4 regions of the Halalkalibacter krulwichiae genome follow, and region 2 is predicted to be linked to each of the others. Evidence: a T-box and tRNA genes for the amino acid it is inferred to sense, from the RefSeq annotation. Region 2 holds a T-box; the other regions hold tRNA genes.
The links. A T-box is a leader RNA that pairs with one kind of tRNA and senses whether it is charged. The one in region 2 lies ahead of tyrS (tyrosine--tRNA ligase), so its partner is inferred to be a tRNA-Tyr.
Positions count from the first base shown of each region.

Region 1: it encodes a tRNA-Tyr, which carries the amino acid that the T-box ahead of tyrS (tyrosine--tRNA ligase) is inferred to sense. The anticodon was not compared.
Region 3: it encodes a tRNA-Tyr, which carries the amino acid that the T-box ahead of tyrS (tyrosine--tRNA ligase) is inferred to sense. The anticodon was not compared.
Region 4: it encodes a tRNA-Tyr, which carries the amino acid that the T-box ahead of tyrS (tyrosine--tRNA ligase) is inferred to sense. The anticodon was not compared.

Region 1 is NZ_CP020814.1:176,842-181,475, reverse strand. Features, by position in the region: gene BkAM31D_RS01000 (CdaR family protein) at 1-574, opposite strand, end outside; gene cdaA (diadenylate cyclase CdaA) at 567-1,391, opposite strand; gene BkAM31D_RS00990 (anti-sigma factor family protein) at 1,485-2,123, opposite strand; gene sigW (RNA polymerase sigma factor SigW) at 2,138-2,701, opposite strand; gene BkAM31D_RS00980 (aspartyl-phosphate phosphatase Spo0E family protein) at 2,966-3,154, shown strand; tRNA gene BkAM31D_RS00975 (tRNA-Ala) at 3,197-3,272, opposite strand; tRNA gene BkAM31D_RS00970 (tRNA-Gly) at 3,279-3,353, opposite strand; tRNA gene BkAM31D_RS00965 (tRNA-Lys) at 3,374-3,446, opposite strand; tRNA gene BkAM31D_RS00960 (tRNA-Gln) at 3,452-3,526, opposite strand; tRNA gene BkAM31D_RS00955 (tRNA-Tyr) at 3,531-3,614, opposite strand; tRNA gene BkAM31D_RS00950 (tRNA-Thr) at 3,626-3,698, opposite strand; tRNA gene BkAM31D_RS00945 (tRNA-Val) at 3,704-3,779, opposite strand; tRNA gene BkAM31D_RS00940 (tRNA-Glu) at 3,797-3,871, opposite strand; tRNA gene BkAM31D_RS00935 (tRNA-Thr) at 4,026-4,101, opposite strand; tRNA gene BkAM31D_RS00930 (tRNA-Asn) at 4,109-4,183, opposite strand; rRNA gene rrf (5S ribosomal RNA) at 4,190-4,305, opposite strand; rRNA gene BkAM31D_RS00920 (23S ribosomal RNA) at 4,367-4,634, opposite strand, start outside.
Region 2 is NZ_CP020814.1:3,439,580-3,444,213, reverse strand. Features, by position in the region: gene BkAM31D_RS17345 (transglycosylase domain-containing protein) at 1-2,184, opposite strand, end outside; T-box leader at 2,297-2,502, shown strand; gene tyrS (tyrosine--tRNA ligase) at 2,555-3,796, shown strand; gene rpsD (30S ribosomal protein S4) at 3,884-4,486, opposite strand.
Region 3 is NZ_CP020814.1:1,884,307-1,888,940, forward strand. Features, by position in the region: gene BkAM31D_RS09350 (hypothetical protein) at 1-417, shown strand, start outside; partial or broken gene BkAM31D_RS24840 (hypothetical protein) at 584-697, shown strand; gene BkAM31D_RS09355 (IDEAL domain-containing protein) at 927-1,256, shown strand; gene BkAM31D_RS09360 (fumarylacetoacetate hydrolase family protein) at 1,483-2,367, shown strand; tRNA gene BkAM31D_RS09365 (tRNA-Ala) at 2,616-2,691, shown strand; tRNA gene BkAM31D_RS09370 (tRNA-Ile) at 2,698-2,774, shown strand; tRNA gene BkAM31D_RS09375 (tRNA-Ser) at 2,789-2,881, shown strand; tRNA gene BkAM31D_RS09380 (tRNA-Met) at 3,010-3,083, shown strand; tRNA gene BkAM31D_RS09385 (tRNA-Asp) at 3,093-3,169, shown strand; tRNA gene BkAM31D_RS09390 (tRNA-Tyr) at 3,192-3,276, shown strand; tRNA gene BkAM31D_RS09395 (tRNA-Trp) at 3,284-3,357, shown strand; tRNA gene BkAM31D_RS09400 (tRNA-His) at 3,382-3,457, shown strand; tRNA gene BkAM31D_RS09405 (tRNA-Gln) at 3,466-3,540, shown strand; tRNA gene BkAM31D_RS09410 (tRNA-Gly) at 3,543-3,614, shown strand; tRNA gene BkAM31D_RS09415 (tRNA-Cys) at 3,625-3,698, shown strand; tRNA gene BkAM31D_RS09420 (tRNA-Leu) at 3,718-3,806, shown strand; tRNA gene BkAM31D_RS09425 (tRNA-Arg) at 3,816-3,889, shown strand; tRNA gene BkAM31D_RS09430 (tRNA-Pro) at 3,896-3,972, shown strand; tRNA gene BkAM31D_RS09435 (tRNA-Gly) at 3,987-4,060, shown strand; tRNA gene BkAM31D_RS09440 (tRNA-Ile) at 4,072-4,148, shown strand; tRNA gene BkAM31D_RS09445 (tRNA-Ser) at 4,175-4,265, shown strand; tRNA gene BkAM31D_RS09450 (tRNA-Glu) at 4,286-4,360, shown strand; tRNA gene BkAM31D_RS09455 (tRNA-Val) at 4,370-4,445, shown strand; tRNA gene BkAM31D_RS09460 (tRNA-Thr) at 4,450-4,525, shown strand.
Region 4 is NZ_CP020814.1:3,115,653-3,120,286, forward strand. Features, by position in the region: gene comGG (competence type IV pilus minor pilin ComGG) at 1-332, opposite strand, end outside; gene BkAM31D_RS15670 (ComGF family competence protein) at 329-799, opposite strand; gene BkAM31D_RS15675 (type II secretion system protein) at 759-1,067, opposite strand; gene BkAM31D_RS15680 (prepilin-type N-terminal cleavage/methylation domain-containing protein) at 1,054-1,506, opposite strand; gene comGC (competence type IV pilus major pilin ComGC) at 1,518-1,826, opposite strand; gene yidD (membrane protein insertion efficiency factor YidD) at 1,977-2,228, shown strand; tRNA gene BkAM31D_RS15695 (tRNA-Leu) at 2,249-2,330, opposite strand; tRNA gene BkAM31D_RS15700 (tRNA-Lys) at 2,347-2,422, opposite strand; tRNA gene BkAM31D_RS15705 (tRNA-Glu) at 2,609-2,683, opposite strand; tRNA gene BkAM31D_RS15710 (tRNA-Ser) at 2,699-2,789, opposite strand; tRNA gene BkAM31D_RS15715 (tRNA-Asn) at 2,791-2,865, opposite strand; tRNA gene BkAM31D_RS15720 (tRNA-Ile) at 2,869-2,945, opposite strand; tRNA gene BkAM31D_RS15725 (tRNA-Gly) at 2,954-3,027, opposite strand; tRNA gene BkAM31D_RS15730 (tRNA-Arg) at 3,039-3,115, opposite strand; tRNA gene BkAM31D_RS15735 (tRNA-Gly) at 3,125-3,196, opposite strand; tRNA gene BkAM31D_RS15740 (tRNA-Gln) at 3,199-3,273, opposite strand; tRNA gene BkAM31D_RS15745 (tRNA-His) at 3,285-3,357, opposite strand; tRNA gene BkAM31D_RS15750 (tRNA-Tyr) at 3,364-3,448, opposite strand; tRNA gene BkAM31D_RS15755 (tRNA-Asp) at 3,470-3,546, opposite strand; tRNA gene BkAM31D_RS15760 (tRNA-Met) at 3,556-3,628, opposite strand; tRNA gene BkAM31D_RS15765 (tRNA-Ser) at 3,658-3,750, opposite strand; tRNA gene BkAM31D_RS15770 (tRNA-Ala) at 3,759-3,834, opposite strand; rRNA gene rrf (5S ribosomal RNA) at 3,847-3,962, opposite strand; rRNA gene BkAM31D_RS15780 (23S ribosomal RNA) at 4,064-4,634, opposite strand, start outside.

The sequences.
Region 1 (4,634 bases), 1.3 Mb from region 2:
CACCTGCAACATCAACAAATGCTTTGGCTACACTAACCTCACCTACAAGATTTCTCGCTGCAGTAACATCCACATTAATCGGACTAACAATTGGAGTACCAACTGTGTACCCTTCTTCTACTTCATTTGAATTGATTATATCAACTTGAACAGGAAATGATACTGTCTGCTTTTCCTGTAATTCAACACGAACATATTGCGGAACAATCGATACAGATAATTCACTTGGGAAATTCCTATGTTGAACACTTAAAGTATGTACCCCTTCTCCTCGATCAGTTACATCAACAAACACTTCGTAGGAAGGCCTGGTTAGCTGAAATAAGGTTAACTGAGCTTGAGGACCACGTAAATTAACTTGGACATGTTCAGTTTTATCTGTAATCGCATAATTTTCTTCATCGTAAAGCACTGTTAACTCAACATCTTCTAGCGTATACGTTGGGTTAATTGTTGGAAGGACACCACCTGGTTGACTCGCTAGATTGTCCATATTTACCATTGTAAACAGCATAAGAGCAATGAAGAAAGAAATAATCTTAACAAACCAATGGCTATTAAATAACTTATCCATTCTTCTTTCCTCCCCAATGCCAGCGAGACGTTGTTGTGCTCTTGCTTTCTACTAGCAACTCACGCTCTAATAAGCTCCGCAGTCTTTCTTCATCAAGATCACGGTGAAGCTCTCCGTTTTTCGTTAGCGATATACCGCCCGTTTCTTCGGAGACAACAATGGTAAGAGAATCTGTTACTTCACTAACTCCTAAAGCTGCGCGGTGTCTTGTTCCTAATTCTTTAGAAATAAAAGGATTCTCTGATAAAGGAAGATAACAAGCAGCAGCTAATATCGTATTATTTTTTAAAATAACGGCTCCATCATGTAATGGAGTATTTGGTATAAACGTATTAATTAACAATTCCGAGGTTAAATTCGCATTCATCTGAATACCGGTTTCAACATAATCACTCATGCCAGTTTCACGTTCAAGTGACATAAGTGCTCCGATTCTTCTTTTTGCCATATAAGAGGATGCCTTTATAATAGCATCTATTGAATTTTTCACATGGTCATCTTGGGGAACTGTTCGACTCGAAAAGAGTCTTCCTCTCCCTAGTTGCTCCAACCCTCTTCTAAGTTCCGGTTGAAAGATAATAATGATGGCAAGTAATCCATACGTAATTGTTTGATTCATTAAGAATTCAAGGGTTCGAAGTCCTAAGAAACGACTCAGAAACCAAATCGCTAAGATAACGGTTATTCCTTTTACTAACTGTACCGCTCTTGTACCTCGTATGATCATTATTGCCTTATAAACAACAAATGTAACTACCAATATATCAACAACTTGCCCAACATAGTTGAGCCAACCAAACTCTTCTAAAGAAAACATGGCTCTTCCTCCAAACCACTAACATACGTCAAGAGACATTTTCATAATGCTATTCTCATTACTCTCCATTATATCATAGTAGATATTGAAGTCCTACTCATTAGAGTCTCTTTGTTCTGCAACTGGAATGACTTGCTTTAAAAATTGCTTAATATGATACCAAGTCCATTCTAATGCTTGATCAATCTCATGAATTTCTCCAGAGACATGACCAATAGACGCATAATACGCTTCACTATTTACTAACAATACATTGCCTTGTATTTCTCCATCTACTTGCAACTGTCCATTTCTAACTACAATATCTCCTTTAATAACTTCTCCCTCAGGAACAATAACTCGACCACTTTCCTGGTCAATTTGTACATGACCAGACCCAGATACAACAACTTGTTCTTCACCACTGTTCCAGAGTGATGAAATACTTGTGACCATTAATATGAAGAAAACCGCCGCCGAGACCAAAATAGGATGCTTCCTTGTCCATTGTTTCCACTTTGACACTTGCTTTCTTTCTGGTAATCTTCCCATTACTGAATCTGTAAAACCAATTGGAGCTTCTATATGAGATGAGCTTTGAACAAATGCAATTACTTTTTTTAGTTCATGCATGTGTTGTTTACAACACTCGCATCCTTTTAGATGTTGATCAAGTAACTTTTTTTCTTCTATAGTCGCTTCTTCATCCACAACCTTCTGAATAAGCTCTTCATAATACTCATTACATTTCATCTTCATATCCCTCCTTATACATGGCGCATTCTTTTTCTAAGTGCTTCTCTTCCACGGTGAATTCTTGTCTTAACAGTAGAAGGTGGAATATCTAAAATTTCGCTTATCTCATTAATTGAGAGATCTTCAATATATTTTAATATAATAGCTGTTCGATATTTAGGCGGGAGTTGATTAATCTCAGCCTGAACCCACTGTTGACGCTCTAAAGCCACAACTTGATCATCTGGCAAATCATCACTTGCGGCTAATTGTGACTCATACGTTAAACCTTCGGACCCTTTTACTTCTTCCTGTAAATAAAAATCTGGTTTCTTTTTGCGTAGTCGATCAATCGCTACATTCGTTGCAATTCTAAATAACCAAGTTGAAAACTTACGATTGATATCAAAACGATCAATGTTTGTATACGCTCGAAGAAATGCTTCTTGGGCAACATCTTGAGCTTCATGCATGTTTCCCACCATTCTATAAGCAACTTGAAAAACTTTGTCTTTATATAGTTCAACAATTTCTGAGAAAGCTTGTTGATTCCCTTTTCTCACTTCCCTAATCAATCTCTTTACAATTATATCCATAAAGTAATCCCTGCCTACACTCGTTCTGACTTTTATACGTAAAACTAAACGATAAAGTTTCATTTTCCATTTATTACATATAATAACATGATTTCTGTTTCAACTTTAAAATATTAGGGTATTTAAATAATACTTAATTAAAAACAAAAAATTAATACCAATTTGTTATAACATCATTCAAAACGGATCAGCACTCTTCTTTGAACTGCATATATTTCACTCAAATTTGTTAGACAGTAACTACTTTAGAAGGATGTGGATAATATGGATCAAAAAAGGCAGCTTATACAAGATATAGAACGATACAGAAACCTTTTAAATGAAAAATCAAAAACAACCTCTTTAATTTCAAAGGAGATGCTGGAATACAGTCACAAATTAGATCAGCTTTTAAATGAATATGATTACTTAGTGAGTAGAAACAAATGGCATAAAGAAAAAACAAACATATAAAAAACCATAGATGTTTTATCTATGGTTTGAATTATTATGTATTGGTGGAGCCTAGCGGGATCGAACCGCTGACCTCCTGCGTGCAAGGCAGGCGCTCTCCCAGCTGAGCTAAGGCCCCAAACTATGGAGCGGAAGACGGGATTCGAACCCGCGACCCCCACCTTGGCAAGGTGGTGTTCTACCACTGAACTACTTCCGCGTCTTTTTAAATAGCAAAAATGAGCCATGAAGGACTCGAACCTTCGACCCTCTGATTAAAAGTCAGATGCTCTACCAACTGAGCTAATGGCTCTAAAATGGCTGGGCTAGCTGGATTCGAACCAACGCATGACGGAATCAAAATCCGTTGCCTTACCGCTTGGCGATAGCCCAATCATGGTGGAGGGGACGGATTCGAACCGCCGAACCCGGAGGGAGCGGATTTACAGTCCGCCGCGTTTAGCCACTTCGCTACCCCTCCATGATAAAGGATGCCGGCCAGAGGACTTGAACCCCCAACCTACTGATTACAAGTCAGTTGCTCTACCAATTGAGCTAGGCCGGCATATATGGTGGAGGATGACGGGATCGAACCGCCGACCCCCTGCTTGTAAGGCAGGTGCTCTCCCAGCTGAGCTAATCCTCCATTAAATCAAAGTTATATGGTGACCCGTACGGGATTCGAACCCGTGTTACCGCCGTGAAAGGGCGGTGTCTTAACCGCTTGACCAACGGGCCATTTTGTATGTCACTAACTGACAAAAAATATTATATCTAAAGTTAAAGAAAAAAACAAGCTTTTTTTAAAGGGAAATTGTTTGTTTTTAAACCTATTTCAGCATTAAAAAAACGCCTTTACAGGTTTATACTGAAGGCGTATAGACGGTCCTTCTGGAGCTTCCAAGCGGACTTGAACCGCTGACCCCTACCTTACCATGGTAGTGCTCTACCGACTGAGCTATGGAAGCATAAATATGGCTCCACAGGTAGGACTCGAACCTACGACCGATCGGTTAACAGCCGATTGCTCTACCACTGAGCTACTGTGGAATAATGGCCTGGCAACGTCCTACTCTCACAGGGGGAAGCCCCCAACTACCATCGGCGCAGAAGAGCTTAACGACCGTGTTCGGCATGGGAACGGGTGTGACCTCTTCGCTATCGCCACCAGACTTATGTAAGAGAATGGTTCTCTCAAAACTAGATAATGCGTAATAGAAACTCAAGAATATATTGGATAAGTCCTCGACCGATTAGTATCTGTCAGCTCCACGTGTCGCCACGCTTCCACACCAGACCTATCAACCTCATCATCTCTAAGGGGTCTTACTGGATTAACTCCATGGGAAATCTCATCTTGAGGGGGCTTCATGCTTAGATGCTTTCAGCACTTATCCCGTCCACACGTAGCTACCCAGCTATGCTCCTGGCGGAACAACTGGTACACCAGCGGTGTGTCCATCCCGGTCCTCTCGTACTAAGGACAGCTCCTCTCAAATTT
Region 2 (4,634 bases):
AAGTAAGCCTGTTAAGCTGCAAATCGAACGAGAGACGATTCCATCTGGTCTTTCAAACCGTTTACCAGTACCCATTAATTCTGCATTTTGATGATAAGCGGCATTCGCAATGTTCGCCCAAATTTGTTGAGTTCTAGCTCCGTAGCGTAAGCCGCCAACGGTTTGTTCAATTCTATGTTCTTGATGATCATATCCAATCCAAACTCCTAGAGAAACATTTGGATTTGTTGCTACAAACCAAGAATCTTTTACGTCACTTGATGTACCTGTTTTTCCTGCCCAATCAGAAGAGAACGAAAGTCTTCCTGGTAGCGAGCTCGCTGTTCCGACTCCACGGAGAACGTCTCTCATAATATCAATTGTTAAATAAGCTGTTTGTGGGGAGAAAATTTCTCTTTCAACTGGTTCATGTTCATAAACAAGTTCTCCACTTGCAGTTTCAATCTTTTCGATCATATAAGACTCTACAAATTTGCCACCATTCGCAAATGTTGCATAGGCATTCGTATTTTGTTCAACAGTTACATCGATGGCCCCTAAAGGTGAAGATTCATATGGAGCATCAGCAGGAATTTCAAATCCGTAATCTAATAGCGTTTGACGTGCTTGTTCATGAGGCACCATATTATAGGCGCGAACAGCAGGAACATTTCTAGATCGTGCAAGAGATTCACGAGCAGAAAGCAGTCCTAAGTGATTTCGATCAAAATTTCGGATTGGTGTACTTGTGCCTCGATAGGTTGCGGGAGTGTCAGGGACGACAATACCTGGTTGAATGGCACCTATTTCCATAGCAGGAGCGTAAGCGAGAAGAGGCTTCATGGTTGAGCCGTTTTGTCGTTTCGCCTGTGTTGCTCGGTTAAACTCATTTCCAAGTACTTCATCTCTTCCTGCGACAAATCCTTTAATCGCACCAGTATGATTTTCTATAAGAATTGCACCGACTTCTTCCTGTTGCTGCACAATTTCACCATTAGCGTTCGTATGCTGTTTAACTGGTCCGAACAAATGATCATTTTGGACAGCATCTTGCATCGCTAAATAAACATCTTTATCAATAGTCGTATGAATTCGATAACCATTATTTCGTAAATTCGCTTCAGCTTCATCACGAGCGCGATTTCGTAGGCGCGTTTGTTCTTCTCTATCTAATTCGTTAAAGTTTTCATAGTTTTCTTTTATCGTTTGGTCTGCTAAGACATTGACAGCCCTACGTAAAACTTCATTTGTCAAATAAGGATACTTTTCAATTGGAGCAGTGACAGGATCAGCAAAATGCTCACTCACATCATAAGCTAATGCGTCTTCGTACTCCTCTTCTGTAATATAGCCACCATCATACATTCTAGAAAGAACGGTTCTCATTCGGTTAATCCCGGGGTCTAAGTTTTCTTTAATTGCCCCGTTTTGTAAGAAAGGAGTGTAGCCGAATGGACTTTGTGGCAATCCTGCAATGTAGGCAGCTTGTGGGATCGAAAGCTCACTCGCATTGACTCCGAAGATTCCTCTTGAAGCAGCTTGAGCACCGGCAATTTGTCGCCCGGAAGAATTGCGGCCAAACGGTACAATATTTAAATAAGCTTCCAATATTTCATCTTTCTCAAGAAAATGTTCGAGTCGCATCGCTAGCAAAATTTCAGTAGCTTTTCGATCAAATGAAACTTCACTTGTAAGAATTTGATTTTTTATTAATTGCTGTGTTAATGTACTTCCACCTGTCTGTAAAGAGGAATTGGCGAATTCCTGAAAAGTAGCTCGCATGATTGCTTTTGGCACAATGCCATCATGCTCATAGAAGTATTCATCCTCTGTTGCGATAATTGCATTTTTTAAGTGGTCAGAGACGTCGTCTAATGAAACTTGATGTCTCTCAACGTCTGTAGGTAATTCTCCTAATAGTACGTCGTTATCAAAGAAAACTTGACTTGTTTCTGCATAATCATAGATTCGATCTCTCATTTCTTCGGCAGTCCGTAGTGGTTCATCTTTTACTAAAGAGGCGAAGTAGCCTGCAGCTGTTCCACCTAAAAAGAATAGGGACATTGATCCGACAACTAATCCTATAAGAAATAAGTTCCAGAATACTTGATATGTAATGCCGATTCGTCGAAAGATTTTCAATTCATGAATTTTTCGTGAGAGCATTTTTACTTTCTTTATTATGGATGATTCTTTCATATTCATAGAGACCTCCTATACTTAAGAGATTATACCATATGAAGAAAGTTGAAGGTAAGGGTTCTAAGCAATTGACAATAGTTGAACAATATGGTAAAAAAGAAGCATTGTAACTGAATACTAAGCGAAGAATGATCGAAGTAGTCCGAGCTTCCCTGTTTAAGAGAGCCAATGGTTGGTGTGAATTGGTATATAGGCTTGGGTGAATTACAATCAGGAGCTTTTCTTTGTGATAAGCAAAGAACGGGAATACCGTTATATAATGAAGTGGGAGAAAGTTTTATTTCTTCAACAAGGGTGGTAACGCGAGACCTCGTCCCTTTTTTAGGGAGGGGTCTTTTTGTTTTTAGATTTATTACACTTTGGAGGTTAGATGATGGAAAAGGAATTTACATTAACAGAAGCTCAACAAAAAGAGGTCGAAAGGCAACTTGCTCATCTTAAAAGAGGAGTAGTTGAGATTGTTCCGGAAGACGAGTTTCGTAAAAAAATTGAGAAATCCGTTGTGACAGGTAAACCATTAAAGATAAAATTAGGAATGGACCCTTCTGCACCAGACGTACATATCGGGCATACAGTCCCGCTTCATAAATTGCGCCAATTTCAGGAATTAGGTCACGAAGTACAAATGCTTATTGGTGATTTTACAGGACGTATTGGAGATCCGACGGGTAAGTCAGAGACACGAAAGCAATTAACGGATGAAGAAGTGAAACAAAATGCGGCAACGTATGTTGAGCAATATGGCAAAATTTTAGACATGGATAAAGTAACCATCTACTATAATTCTGAGTGGTTAAAACCCCTTCAATTCGAGGATGTCGTAAAGTTGGCAGCAAATATGACGGTTGCCCGGATGTTAGAGCGTGATGATTTTGAAAAGCGTTATAAATCTGGCCAACCAATTTCCGTTCATGAATTTTTCTATCCTTTAATGCAAGGCTACGATTCTGTTGCTCTTGAAACAGATATTGAAATTGGTGGGACAGATCAGAAGTTTAATTTGCTAATGGGTAGAACCTTACAAGAAGCTTATGGACAAGAGAAGCAAGTCGCACTAACATTGCCTTTAATCGAAGGACTTGATGGAGAAAGAAAGATGTCAAAGTCTTTAAACAATTACATTGGAATTGATGAAGCACCTAATGAAATCTTTGGGAAATCAATGTCGATTCCGGATGAATTAATGATTAAATATTATAAGCTAGCAACTGATCTTCCGATGGAGGAAATCGATAAGCTTGAAACTGATCTAAAAGAAGGTAGTGTTCATCCGCGAGATGCGAAAATGAACCTTGGAGCGAAATTCGTTGAGATGTATCATGGCGAAGAAGCTGCAAACGAAGCAAAAGCTTATTTTCAAACCGTCTTCCAAAAAAGAGCCTTACCAACAGATATTCCTGAAGTTCAGTGGACGGGAGAGTCGCCAATTTGGATTGTAGACTTACTAGTCGAATTGAAGATGCAAAGCTCAAAAGGTGAAGCGAGAAGAATGATTCAAAACGGTGGGGTAAAGATCAATGAAGAAAAGGTTGAAGATGTCCAATTACAAGTGGAAATTGAAGATGACCTCGTTCTTCAAGTCGGCAAGCGTAAATTTATGAAAATTAAAAAGTAAGATAAAAAGGTTGGCATATGGCCAACCTTTTTTGTAATGAAACAAAATAATCTGCTATAGTCATTGACTATAGCAGATTCCTTAAACTTAACGAGAGTAGAACTCAACGATAAGAGCTTCTGTGATTTCAGCAGGAAGTTCAGAACGCTCCGGAAGACGAGTGTAAGTTCCTTGTAAGCTATCAGCATCGAAAGTTACATAAGCAGGAACGAAATCGTTTGCTTCTAAAGATTCCTTAACAACATCAAGGTTACGTGATTTTTCACGAAGGCTGATTGTTTGTCCTGGTTTCACACGGTATGAAGGAATATCTACACGTCCTCCATCAACAAGAATGTGACCGTGGTTTACTAATTGACGAGCTGCACGACGAGTGCGAGCAAGTCCCATACGGTAAACTAGGTTATCAAGACGAGACTCAAGAAGAATCATGAAGTTCTCACCGTGAATTCCAGCCATTTTACCAGCATCATCGAAAATGCGGCGGAATTGACGCTCATTTACTCCGTACATGTGACGAAGCTTTTGCTTTTCTTGAAGTTGTAAACCATATTCAGAAAGTTTCTTACGTTGGTTTGGACCGTGTTGCCCTGGAGCATACGGACGTTTTGCTAACTCTTTACCCGTACCGCTTAGAGAGATTCCTAAACGACGAGATAATTTCCAAGATGGACCTGTATAACGAGCCATAATTTGACTCCTCCTTGTTATTTTGATGTTGCAAAATAACAACCGCTTGGCAATCTCATACTAGATTCATTTTGCTTTCATGCACCTTCGCTTCGACAGCTAGAAGTTACACGATGCACCTCGATATGCAGCCGCACGAGGAACAAAA
Region 3 (4,634 bases), 1.6 Mb from region 2:
TTGATCTTATCGGCGGGCTTATTAGTAGGTACGTTAAAAGAAACCGGTTATGGTCACGTTTTATTTGCCTATTTCTTATCGGCGATTGATTTTGTGAATATTAATATTCTAATCGGACTTACGCTTGTTGTAATCGTCTTAGGATTTTGTGGTTTTCCTCCCATTCCGGCTATGATTCTACTTTCGGGCATTTTAGTAGATATTCCAGGAGGGTATTCTACTGATGTCATTGCATTGTCCTTGTTGCTCGGTGTTTCTGTTACTTTAGTTACCGCGCCCGTTACGGTCCCACTTCTATTAATTAGTAGTCAAAATGGACGGAGCTTAGCTGAAAATGGGATTGGCTGGAATTTAGGGTTTGGAGTTCTCTTTCTACTCATTGGATTGGCTTACATTCAATTGCTAACAATCTTTTAAAAGAGAGAGCGCTTTGATGTTTTTTCTATGATGGAAAGGAGAAAAAACAAGAATAATTCGTTGTGAGGATTTAGTCACTCGTAAAGTCTTTGACGCGATTCTGTAATTGGCAAACAAAGTGGTGGGTCTGGGAGAAGTCGTGTCATTATGATCGACCGGCCTAATTGAAGGTCTTTCTTTCGTATCTGTACATAAAGGTCATCCAGAAGAGCTCGCTCGTCCGCGGAGGTTCGAAATGGCTGCAGCGTTAAATCGATTATGGACCCTTGATTGTCGGTAGGGGTGAAGAATTTAAAATGTTTAGATCAAGCACCCGTTAAATGGGTGCTTTTTTATTTTTATCTCTGTTGTTTATATTTTCTGCTAGTTCTATCGGTCATTAGCCCAAGAACAAGCAAACATAATTGAATACAATATCGTAATAGAAAGTTTAACATACTAAAAAAAGACAATGGCAACGATAAAAATTTATTCATTTAGGACATGTTTTCTAAAGGTTGGTGAGAGGGATGGAAATTAATAATAAGAAGACATTAAGAGTTGGAGATTGGATCAAAGGAAAATCTAGAACTGGTGAATTAATTCATGGCTACATTGATGGGATCGAGCTCTATAATACTCTTATTAGAGTATTAATCTTGAAAAGTGACAATAAGAATCTAGTTGGAAGGTATATGAAGTTAGACGAAAGAGAAGTGGAGGTACAATCCCCGATAACGAACTTCAATGAAGGGGAATTATTGAACTTAATTGACATGGCTCTTTCTACGAAGGACGAACGATGGTTTTATGAATTAGCTTCAAAACTCAATAAAATTAAAAGACTTTCTTCTATATGAATAGAAGAGTGATTGAAGGGTCGGGAAAGGCTTGAGTTGTATAGTTGAACAGAAAGGGGATGATGTTTCCGTCAAGATAAACAATCTCAATCATCCCCTAATCCAGCAAGTAAGGATTTGATTTCTTGCTTCAATGAAGTGTCTGAAAAATTAGTTTTCAAATGGGGAATATGTTGGTACGATTATCTATACAGCAACCAAAATAAATGCAATAGGAGGGTTAGTATTGAGAACAGTTGCCTTTTATAAAGAGGACAAGCCGGTACTAGGTGTGAAAACAAGTGAAGGAATATTAGACGTTGAAATGGCAGCATGTAAGTACTCTGAGATTAAAGGAGTACCATTGTCTGTAACGGAATTGATTGCTTTTGGTGAGAAGGGCATAAAGGCGCTTGAAACATTAGTACAAAAAGCGTTAGCAAGTAAAGATGAATTAATAAAAGAAAAGGATTTATCTTTTGCGCCATGTGTTCCTGATCCTGAGAAGATTATTTGTGTTGGATTAAATTATAAGAAACACGCCGATGAATGCAAGATGGACTATCCGCCTACTCCCATTTTGTTCAGTAAGTTTTCAAATGCTCTAAGTGGACACAATGCTTTTGTAACACTCCCGAGTAACGGAAGTGAATTTGATTATGAAGCGGAGTTAGTGCTTGTGATCGGAAAGGAAGCAAAGGATGTAACAAAACAAGACGCACTTTCCTACTTATATGGGTATTGTAATGGTAATGATTTGTCCGTTCGTGATTTGCAATTTACAAGTTCCCAATGGTTGTTAGGCAAAACGACGGATGAGTTTTGTCCAATCGGACCGTATCTTGTAAGTAAGGATGAAGTAAGTGATCCAGATCAATTATCAATTAAACTTACTTTAAATGGCGAGCTTCGTCAGAATTCTAATACATCCGATATGATATTTAATTGCTCGGAAATTATTAGTTACATATCGCAACATATGACACTTAAACCTGGTGATATCATCTTAACAGGTACTCCAGAAGGGGTTATCATGGGTGAACCGATTGATAGACGCGTTTGGTTGAAATCGGGTGATGAAGTAAAAGTTGAGATTGAAGGTTTAGGAGAACTGACGACAACTTTCAAATAAATATTGTACGAGATGTTAAGCTAAGCTTAATGTCTCTTTTATATGTAGATTTTATAGTGGAATGATTACAATCAGCTATATTTAGTAAAAAAGTTATGAGAAGATATTGATATGAAAAGCAGATTATGATAGATTATTAATTCCGACGGGATAATTTCAGCTTAGATTTTTTTTGAAAAAAAACAAGAAAAAAATGTTGCGCAGAATTAAATCGTGTGATATAGTATTAATTGTTGGTGAGGCGATACGGGGCCTTAGCTCAGCTGGGAGAGCGCCTGCCTTGCACGCAGGAGGTCAGCGGTTCGATCCCGCTAGGCTCCACCAAAATTTGGACCTTTAGCTCAGTTGGTTAGAGCAGTCGGCTCATAACCGATCGGTCGTAGGTTCGAGTCCTACAGGGTCCACCAACGAAACGAAACGCGGAGGAATACCCAAGTCCGGCTGAAGGGATCGGTCTTGAAAACCGACAGGCGGGTTAAACCGCGCGGGGGTTCGAATCCCTCTTCCTCCGCCATTATTATTCTTAGGTTTATTTAAATCGTGAATAAGCAGCGAGTAACATCAACTCATGCGTTTGAAAGAAACACGAGAAGAGGAAGATGTCCACTTCAGTGAAAAACATCATCCATTACTATATAACGACGCGGGGTGGAGCAGTCTGGTAGCTCGTCGGGCTCATAACCCGAAGGTCGGTGGTTCAAATCCGCCCCCCGCAATACCAAAATGGTCCGGTAGTTCAGTTGGTTAGAATGCCTGCCTGTCACGCAGGAGGTCGCGGGTTCGAGTCCCGTCCGGACCGCCATTATAACATGTATTAAATATGTGGAGGGGTAGCGAAGTGGCTAAACGCGGCGGACTGTAAATCCGCTCCCTCCGGGTTCGGCGGTTCGAATCCGTCCCCCTCCACCATTTATATAGGGGCATAGTTTAACGGTAGAACAGAGGTCTCCAAAACCTCCGGTGTGGGTTCGATTCCTACTGCCCCTGCCAATAATTTCATAAAAGTATACTATGGCGGTTGTGGCGAAGTGGTTAACGCACCGGATTGTGGTTCCGGCATTCGTGGGTTCGATTCCCATCAGCCGCCCCATTAAGTATTGGGCTATCGCCAAGCGGTAAGGCAACGGATTTTGATTCCGTCATGCGGAGGTTCGAATCCTCCTAGCCCAGCCAATGCGGAAGTAGTTCAGTGGTAGAACACCACCTTGCCAAGGTGGGGGTCGCGAGTTCGAATCTCGTCTTCCGCTCTTAAATAATGGCGGTATAGCCAAGTGGTAAGGCACGGGTCTGCAAAACCTTTATCCCCGGTTCAAATCCGGGTACCGCCTCCATATTATTCGTTTCTACCATGCCGGGGTGGTGGAATTGGCAGACACACAGGACTTAAAATCCTGCGGTAGGTGACTACCGTGCCGGTTCAAGTCCGGCCCTCGGCACCATATTTATAAGCGCCCTTAGCTCAGCTGGATAGAGTGTTTGACTACGAATCAAAAGGTCGGGAGTTCGAATCTCTCAGGGCGCGCCTTTACGGGAAGTGGCTCAGCTTGGTAGAGCACCTGGTTTGGGACCAGGGGGTCGCAGGTTCAAATCCTGTCTTCCCGACCATGACATTTTAATATGCGGGTGTAGTTTAGTGGTAAAACCTCAGCCTTCCAAGCTGATGTCGTGAGTTCGATTCTCATCACCCGCTCCAATATTGAATATGGGCCTATAGCTCAGCTGGTTAGAGCGCACGCCTGATAAGCGTGAGGTCGGTGGTTCGAGTCCACTTAGGCCCACCATATTCACATTAGAATTGTGATTACTAGGAGAAGTACTCAAGTGGCTGAAGAGGCGCCCCTGCTAAGGGTGTAGGTCGTTTACGCGGCGCGAGGGTTCAAATCCCTCCTTCTCCGCCATAGACAAGACAAGCTACTATGGCCCGTTGGTCAAGCGGTTAAGACACCGCCCTTTCACGGCGGTAACACGGGTTCGAATCCCGTACGGGTCACCATAAAATGTTGGAGGATTAGCTCAGCTGGGAGAGCACCTGCCTTACAAGCAGGGGGTCGGCGGTTCGATCCCGTCATCCTCCACCATTATGCCGGCCTAGCTCAATTGGTAGAGCAACTGACTTGTAATCAGTAGGTTGGGGGTTCAAGTCCTCTGGCCGGCACCACTTATTTAAGACCTTTGAGTTGTTCCGACACAGCAGTCTACGAAGCTTAGACTAGAAGAGGAAGGAACAGGGGAGACGACAGAGCGCAACATCGTCCGTAAGCTACATG
Region 4 (4,634 bases), 320 kb from region 2:
TCGTACTTGAAACCGGCAAGTCTTTCATGCCCTGTATTTAATGTTACTTTAACTTGTATATCACTTTCTTCACCATTAGAGTTTCTTAATGAGAACAAAACACTTCCAGTCGCATACTCGAAAGAAACAGAATTATTGGGATTCAATTCATATTCTTGCATTGTAAATTCTGCTATTCCAGTTTGAAGCAACGATTCAATTTGTATGACTCTCTCCTGTTCATATGCAAAATTCTTTTCAACATTATAAAGTTGTAACTGCAATAACAAAACATGAAGAACTAAAAGGCAAATAAATAATGTAACCGGGTAGAAATAGCCACCTTCATTCATTCTTGTTTCTCCTCATGGCGAAAAGGAATCAGCATTGTCTTTTGATATTGCTCTCCACCTTCTAGTACTAGTGAACAAGTTACGACTTTATTATCGTTTGCACAAATAAAGGATTTGACTGATTCAAGCAACAATACATATCCTTCTCCATCACTTTGTCTTCGTACATGTCCATTTGAAGTCAAACTTATTTCAATATCTTTTTGATCAATCTTGTTTAATAATAAGTAATCTTTTCCAGCTGTTACACTTGAAGCTTCCCTTGTCTCTTTTGCAACATGATTAAAGAACATTGTCACTTGTTGAGTAGTTGTTTCTTTTGTAAAAAAGCCACCTTTTGCCGTTTGAAATATAATCGGATAAAAAGATAACAAAAGGACTAACAACGATAGGGATAAGAGAACTTCAAACAATGTAAATCCATGCTCATCGACTCGAGAGAAAGCATTGTTCATACGCTCTTCCATTTGTCCCTGTCCAGTTCATACAATGTTTGAATACATGTTCTTTTACTTCTTCAACAGTAATATTTGTATTCCTAAAATCTTCATATTCATCATTAATAAAATGATGAATTGATGCCTCTAGCTCCTGCATGGCTAAAAGCTGTTCTCTTATAGACATACGCTCTTTATATACAATTGATAGTAATGGAACTACAAATGCACAAAAGATGATTAGAATGCTTAATGCAGCTATCACTTCTAATAATGTGAATCCTCTACAATCGCTTATATGAAATCATTCCTTTCCCTAAATAGATAGTAAAACGATAGCGATATTGCCCAATTACAAGGAAGAAACTGCCTGACCTACTCGGATGACCATTTGCTAAGTAAGAAACGTCGTTTGGAAATAGGGTAATGGTTTCAAAGTACATGTTATCAAATTGATATGGAATAACCATATAGTCTTCAAGTGCATGGTAGCGAATGAGAAAGAGTTTTCGATCGTTATCAGTACGAATATAAATACGCTTACCTGTACTCATAGCTACTTGTTGTGCCGCTAAAAATTGTTCGTGTATTTGTTTCGCAATAAGATCAGCTTCATATTGAGTTGGTTCATTGAGTTTTGGAAGAGAGATCAGTGGAAGACTAATAAGGATAGAAAGGAGAGAAAGAGTTAATAGAAGCTCGATTAACGTGTATCCAGAAGAATTTAATTTACTCATTATTCCTAGACTTAAGGGGTAGAAACAATTCCAGTTGAAGCATCGTAGCCAACATCTGCTCCATTTGGACATGTTATTTTTTCAACATACTTTTCAGATTCTAATACATCTAAATTCTGGGGAAAGGACGTATTTTCTAATTTATATGCATGTACTTGTGCTTGTATTAACTTGACTGTTGCTTCACAGCCCTTATCGTTTGCTACATCATTATTCTTACTCATATTAGGAACGACAATTAAAAGTAAAACAGAGATAATCATTAGCACAATTAGCATTTCAATTAGAGTAAAACCGTCTTGCTTTCTTACAATTTTCATTTTTCATCACCTCAGGAGTTTTTATTGCGGGGAGTGGTTGGGGTAAAGGAAACCGATTATCCTCCTTTCATTGTCGATATTTGTTATAATTAGACAAGGTTGTTTCTTTTCCTGCTTTTTTTTGATTTTTTTTTTGAAAGGTTGTTTAACATGAAAAGGATATTTTTATTAGTAATTAAATTTTATCAAAAACTAATTTCACCTTTAAAGCCTCCAACTTGCCGTTTTTATCCGACCTGTTCACATTATGGTTTAGAAGCAATTCAAAGATTTGGAGCTTGGAAGGGAAGTTGGTTAACAATAAAAAGAATTTTAAAATGTCACCCGTTTCACCCAGGAGGAATTGATTTCGTGCCTGAAAAAGAACAAAAATCAATAAATACAAAAAAGACCATACGTTAATATGGTCTTTTTTGTATAAATGCGGGTGAAGGGAGTCGAACCCCCACGTCATAAGACACTAGATCCTAAGTCTAGCGCGTCTGCCAATTCCGCCACACCCGCAAATATAATATTAAAATGGTGAGCCATGAAGGACTCGAACCTTCGACCCTCTGATTAAAAGTCAGATGCTCTACCAACTGAGCTAATGGCTCGTAGATTATACGATGAAGTATTTCATGTATCTTACGGACGATGTTACGCTCTGTCGTCTCTCCTGTTCCTTCCTCTTCTAGCTTGGCTTCGCAGCCTGCTGTGTCGGAACAACTCGAAGTATTTCAAGATGTAACGCTCGTAACTGAGCTAATGGCTCGTAGATTATACGATGAAATATTTCTAAATGGTGACCCGTACGGGATTCGAACCCGTGTTACCGCCGTGAAAGGGCGGTGTCTTAACCGCTTGACCAACGGGCCAATACAACTTGTCCATGGCGGAGAAGGAGGGATTTGAACCCTCGCGCCGCGTAAACGACCTACACCCTTAGCAGGGGCGCCTCTTCAGCCACTTGAGTACTTCTCCTTGGCTCCACAGGTAGGACTCGAACCTACGACCGATCGGTTAACAGCCGATTGCTCTACCACTGAGCTACTGTGGAATATGGTGGGCCTAAGTGGACTCGAACCACCGACCTCACGCTTATCAGGCGTGCGCTCTAACCAGCTGAGCTATAGGCCCCAATTTTTTGGAGCGGGTGATGAGAATCGAACTCACGACATCAGCTTGGAAGGCTGAGGTTTTACCACTAAACTACACCCGCGTTATATGAAATGGCGCGCCCTGAGAGATTCGAACTCCCGACCTTTTGATTCGTAGTCAAACACTCTATCCAGCTGAGCTAAGGGCGCATTATTAAAAGCGGAAGACGAGATTCGAACTCGCGACCCCCACCTTGGCAAGGTGGTGTTCTACCACTGAACTACTTCCGCATTGGCTGGGCTAGGAGGATTCGAACCTCCGCATGACGGAATCAAAATCCGTTGCCTTACCGCTTGGCGATAGCCCATTATCAATAAGGGCGACTGATGGGAATCGAACCCACGAATGCCGGAACCACAATCCGGTGCGTTAACCACTTCGCCACAATCGCCATAAATGGTGGAGGGGGACGGATTCGAACCGCCGAACCCGGAGGGAGCGGATTTACAGTCCGCCGCGTTTAGCCACTTCGCTACCCCTCCACATATAAATACATGTTATAATGGCGGTCCGGACGGGACTCGAACCCGCGACCTCCTGCGTGACAGGCAGGCATTCTAACCAACTGAACTACCGGACCATTTTGGTATTGCGGGGGCGGATTTGAACCACCGACCTTCGGGTTATGAGCCCGACGAGCTACCAGACTGCTCCACCCCGCGACGTTATATGGTAATGAAATAAATTTTCATGGCGGAGGAAGAGGGATTCGAACCCCCGCGCGGTTTAACCCGCCTGTCGGTTTTCAAGACCGATCCCTTCAGCCGGACTTGGGTATTCCTCCGCAATATATGGTGGAGCCTAGCGGGATCGAACCGCTGACCTCCTGCGTGCAAGGCAGGCGCTCTCCCAGCTGAGCTAAGGCCCCAATTAAATACTCGCCTGGCAACGTCCTACTCTCACAGGGGGAAGCCCCCAACTACCATCGGCGCAGAAGAGCTTAACGACCGTGTTCGGCATGGGAACGGGTGTGGCCTCTTCGCTATCGCCACCAGACTATTTATTGAACATCGGATTCTCCTTAGAGTATCTTCGTTCACATTTGAGAAATGGTTCTCTCAAAACTAGATAATGCGTAATAGAAACTCAAGAATATATTGGATAAGTCCTCGACCGATTAGTATCTGTCAGCTCCACGTGTCGCCACGCTTCCACACCAGACCTATCAACCTCATCATCTCTAAGGGGTCTTACTGGATTAACTCCATGGGAAATCTCATCTTGAGGGGGGCTTCATGCTTAGATGCTTTCAGCACTTATCCCGTCCACACGTAGCTACCCAGCTATGCTCCTGGCGGAACAACTGGTACACCAGCGGTGTGTCCATCCCGGTCCTCTCGTACTAAGGACAGCTCCTCTCAAATTTCCTACGCCCGCGACGGATAGGGACCGAACTGTCTCACGACGTTCTGAACCCAGCTCGCGTACCGCTTTAATGGGCGAACAGCCCAACCCTTGGGACCTACTTCAGCCCCAGGATGCGATGAGCCGACATCGAGGTGCCAAACCTCCCCGTCGATGTGGACTCTTGGGGGAGATAAGCCTGTTATCCCCAGGGTAGCTTTTATCCGTTGAGCGATGGCCCTTCCATGCGGAACCACCGGATCACTAAGCCCGACTTTCGTCCCTGCTCGACTTGTAGGTCTCGCAGTCAAGCTCCCTTTTGCC